Regions from separate parts of the Pseudoalteromonas sp. APC 3495 genome, predicted to be linked through region 1. Evidence: predicted binding sites of a transcription regulator. Region 1 holds the regulator's gene; the other holds the start of a gene.
The links. Region 1 encodes FliA, which starts transcription of late flagellar genes. Its sites were predicted from a motif close to CTAAAGNTNNNNNNNNNNNNGCCGATA; they were not measured.

Region 1 (2,405 bases):
ATATCAGCTATTTCGTCAGCGATTTCTTGTGCTAATGGTAAGCTTGCTTCAACCGCATCCATTGTCTTATTGGCTGCGTTTTCTGTCATTTCCATGACATAGTTAAGGCGTTTTTTTGCGTCAGGGATGGCATCAGTGGTAATGTCTGTTAAACGCGTGTCTAACTCGAAACTTTTTAAAGCTTCGTGCAGTTGACGCGTCAACTTACCCACCTCAGCAAATAACTGTGATTGCTCTTGTGAAGCTGTTTCTAAAATTAACTGATTCGCTTTATCTTGCTCACCATTTTCTAAAAAAACAACTAACTGGCGAGCTTGTTCTAAAGTAATCTGAGGCGCAGCAGGTGCTGACATAAGCCTCTCCCTCTCATTAACCTAAGCGTTCGAACACTTTTTCTAATTTAGTTTTCAATGTACCTGCAGTAAATGGTTTAACAATATAACCATTAACACCTGCTTGGGCCGCAGCAATTATTTGTTCTTTTTTAGCTTCTGCTGTAACCATTAAAACAGGAATATGCTTTAATTTTTCATCAGCTCGAATTGCCCTCAAAAGATCAATACCTTGCATGCCTGGCATATTCCAATCTGTTACAACAAAATCAAACGCTTGATTTTGCAACATAGGCAAAGCAGTTGACCCGTCATCTGCTTCTTGAACATTGGTAAAACCTAAATCGCGCAACAGGTTTTTAATAATACGTCTCATTGTTGAGAAATCATCAACAACAAGAATTTTAATGTTTTTATCCAAAACATCCTCCAGTGAGGCCTGAACCTTTATTTACTTACTTCTAGTTTATCCAGTCATTGATTTTTGCTTTAAGCTTAATCATCGCCTGACCATGTATCTGACTTACACGCGATTCACTTACATCGAGTATATGCCCAATTTCTTTTAAATTCATCTCATCGTTATAGTACAAAGAAAGCACCATTGCATCTTTTTCCGGTAACGACTTTATTGCACTGAGTAAAGACTCATTAAACCGTTCATTTTTAACATTATTGAACGGTTTGTCTAGTGCTAAATCTTGGCCATGAGGTGTAATCACATCGTCATCTATACCAAGGTCTTCAATACCTAACACTTTGCTTACATTTACATCGTTTAAAATATGATGGTACTCATTTAGCGAAATTTCAAGTTTTTCAGCAACTTCACTATCTTTAGGTTCACGGTTTAAACTGTTCTCAAGCGCAACAATAGTCTCTGCAACCAAACGGCTTTTTCTGTGAACTGAACGTGGAACCCAATCGCCTCGGCGCATTTCGTCTATCATCGCACCACGAATACGAATACCGGCAAAGGTTTCAAAGCTTGCGCCTTTGCTCGCATCAAAGTTTTTTGAAGCTTCAATTAAACCAATCATACCCGATTGAATTAAATCATCTAGCTGCACACTGGCCGGTAAACGAGCAATTAAATGGCACGCCACTTTTTTGACTAATGAGGCATGCTTTTCAACAATCATATTTAAATTTTGTGTTGACTGATATCCCATAGCTCTATTCACCGGTATTGTCATTGTTAGTTACTAACTAGTTTCTCAATGAAAAACTCTAAATGACCCGAGGCTTGACTAGGTGTTGGCCACTTAGCAATTTTTGTAGCCAGTGTTTTAAAAGCAATTGCAGCAGGCGACCCAGGAAAAACCTCAACAATTACTTTTTGGCGGCGCGTTGATTTGCGCATATTTTCATCATATGGAACCGTTGCAACCAACTCCATTGATATATCTAAAAATCGGTCGGTAACCTTTGAAAGTTTTGCAAACAATTCCTGCCCTTCGCGTAAACTACGCACCATATTGGCAACAATTTTAAATTTATAAACGCCGTGCTCACGGCTAAGTACTTTAATTAAAGCATAGGCATCGGTAATTGATGTAGGCTCATCACATACCACCACAACCACATCTTGCGCTGCGCGAGAAAAACTCAGCACCATATCGGAAATACCCGCAGCGGTATCAACAATTAAAATATCAAAGTCGGTGTTAAGTTCACTAAATGCACGAATAAGTCCAGCGTGCTCTGAGGGTGATAACTCAACCATACTTTGCGAACCCGATGTTGCAGGCACTATTTTTATGCCTGCGGGACCTTCGACTAAAATATCATCAAGTTCACATTCGCCCGATAAAACATGAGATAAATTACGCTCAACGCGCAGTCCAAGCATCACATCACAATTCGCTAATCCTAAATCAGCATCTAGTACAAGCACACGTTTGCCTTGTTGGCCTAACGCGATTGCCGTGTTAAGGGATACGTTCGTTTTACCCACTCCACCTTTGCCGCCGGTGACAGCGATAACTTTTACGCCGTTATTATTATTCTTGCTCATTTTGCGAAGGCCGCTTGCTTGATCTAAAACTGTGTTAATCATACATCTCTACTGTG
Region 2 (2,405 bases), on a different contig from region 1:
GATACTCTTTATCGTCCAAACCTTTTGGTTTTCTAAGTGCAAGCTTTACTATTTGACGCTCACCTGGAGCTAGGCGTACCTGTGATGGGCTCATACGTACCATATTGCTTAATGATGAAGGAAGTATCTGCCTATCAGTTAAGGTAATATATCCACCTTCTGGCTTTGCTGTTTTTTCCTGCCATTCTAAACGGTATGTCTGATATTCATCGCCATTGTTTATTACAATCACTTTTGCAACGCGTTGGCGCTCATCAAAAGAAATACGAGTTGGAGAGATAAGTAAATTGGCTTGGCTATTAAAGCCTATAAATAGTTGACTGGCACATGCAAGTATTAAAAAAAGTTTATATAAATTCATTTTGAGATTGCTCTTAATACGAAATTGTTAATTCAATTGTGGTGCTGTAGTTATCGTCTATATATGGTTGCCCGTTGCCACTGGTGCTTAACTGCCCGCCAACCTTTAAAACCCCCATACCATATGCGTTTGTTGTTACTGAAGAAGCATAAATGACATTGTTAAGTATAAAAGCGTTTCCACCATTCACTCTGCTAAGGGATGGATATACACCTGTATCACTTATGTTTAATTGTACTCGTGCCCCGTATCCCTCAAAAAGCAATTCTGCAGGATTTCCACTGTGCATTAAATGTATGTTGGTTGTCGAACTGGTTCCACTTGGTAAAAGAGTGATTGAGCTACTAGGTGTATTTTTTACGACAACAATCGTACCAAAGTTTAGAGGTTCAAGAACGGTCACCTGAGCAAGTACTTTAGCGCTAAAAAAAACACTTAGTAGTAAAATAAGTTTTAGCACAAAGCGCCTGCCATTAAGGCAGGCAAATACTATTAATAATCTAATATTAATGTGAATGTACCACTGTAATCGCCATCAATGTAATCACTTGAAGGCGTTGTTGCATCTGTAGTTAATGTCGCACCCATATTAAATGTAGCAGCGCCTGTAGAGTCAACTTGGATAGTTGTTGTTGCTGCACTATTTGGGTTTGCGCCAGTTAATACGTAGTAAGTAGGAGTACCAAGTGTAAAGCCTGCAGTGCCTGCAGGAGCAGTTACTGGAGAAATAGCACCCGATACACCTGTCGCATCAATTGTAAGCGTTGCAAAAGGAGAAACCCCAGACACTGAAAAAGAAGCTGGCGTACCTGCTGCAAGTACTGCAATTTCTGCGCCCGCACCTGAAGCTGCTGTTATCGATGATGTTGCAGGATTAGCTGCAAGAACAAGAGTCGCCGTATCTGTTGCAGCTGTATCTGCTGTAGCACGAATAGTACCAAAATCTAAATCTGCAGTACTTTGAAAAGTAAATGCGTTTTGAACAGTTACACCTGCGTTAAATGTCGCAGTTTCCGCTATTACACCAAAAGAAAGAGCAGCCATTGACGCAGCCAATGCTGCTTTAGTAAATATTTTGTTCATAGTTTTCCCTTAGATATATGTTATTAACCTTTTGTTCAGGTTAATTTAAGTATCGGCCAAAATCACTAAAAAGTTAAAAAATATTTACTTTATTTTGATTTATAATAACAGGATGCAAAAATAAGCGAAAAAAACCTTAAACATCCTCTGAAAATGCCGCTAAGGTACATTTATTACCCATCTTATAAAAAAACAAACACAACTGCGCCGCCTGTTGTTGATTTTTTAGCGGGCCTGCTACAACACTATAAAAGATAGTTGATTCTTTTTTTTGCTCATTAATACGGTATTGCAAAATACTGTTTAATTGAGGGTATTGCTCTTTTAGTCGCTCCACTTGCCTTTTGGCTCCGTTAGAAATTAAATAACGTCCAATTTGCACACCGTACATTGCTTTGTTTGTACTGGTAGTGTTATCAGCTAAAGCGGTTTCTGATGAGTGTTGTAACGATTGCTTAGAGCCATACTCAACACGTTTAACTTTCTCTTTCATCGGCTCTGGTACGGTATCAATATCTGTTTGTGCAGAAAGCGCTTGAATCAATAACGATAAGTCTTCTTCCATGGTGCTTAAGCGCGCTATTTGCTCTTTGTTGTTATCCCATTGCTCTAGGTAAGGTTTTATATCTTTTTCACGTACAAGCTTATCGCTTTGTGAATCTGAAGGCATTAGCTGGTTGCTGCAACCAGCTAATGCAAATGGTATTAATAATGTTATTAAATAAAGTTTCACTTTAGGCACCCATTACAAAAGACTAGCTATCTACAGCTATTATGCAATAAAAGCGCCAAGTAATATTGTTTTATAACCTGATTGGTCCGTCAGTGTAGTTACTCACAAAACAGTCAACTTTATAAAATTTAAATACCTCGCAATCATCCTCTGCACTTTTAAAGTTAAAATACTCACCTAATTTTAGTCGATAATAGGTTTTGTTATTAACCTTTGCTTTTTCAATAT

Region 2: a site for FliA is predicted at 1,495-1,521, ahead of QL984_RS10175 (DUF4402 domain-containing protein). Genes of this name have one in related genera too.

What each region holds. Positions count from the first base shown of each region.
Region 1 is NZ_JASDDA010000017.1:48,929-51,333, reverse strand. Features, by position in the region: gene QL984_RS09090 (protein phosphatase CheZ) at 1-353, opposite strand, end outside; gene cheY (chemotaxis response regulator CheY) at 370-753, opposite strand; gene QL984_RS09080 (RNA polymerase sigma factor FliA) at 794-1,504, opposite strand; gene QL984_RS09075 (MinD/ParA family protein) at 1,531-2,391, opposite strand; gene flhF (flagellar biosynthesis protein FlhF) at 2,384-2,405, opposite strand, start outside.
Region 2 is NZ_JASDDA010000021.1:8,442-10,846, forward strand. Features, by position in the region: gene QL984_RS10165 (fimbria/pilus periplasmic chaperone) at 1-361, opposite strand, end outside; gene QL984_RS10170 (DUF4402 domain-containing protein) at 375-821, opposite strand; gene QL984_RS10175 (DUF4402 domain-containing protein) at 854-1,444, opposite strand; gene QL984_RS10180 (SPOR domain-containing protein) at 1,581-2,177, opposite strand; gene QL984_RS10185 (SPOR domain-containing protein) at 2,248-2,405, opposite strand, start outside.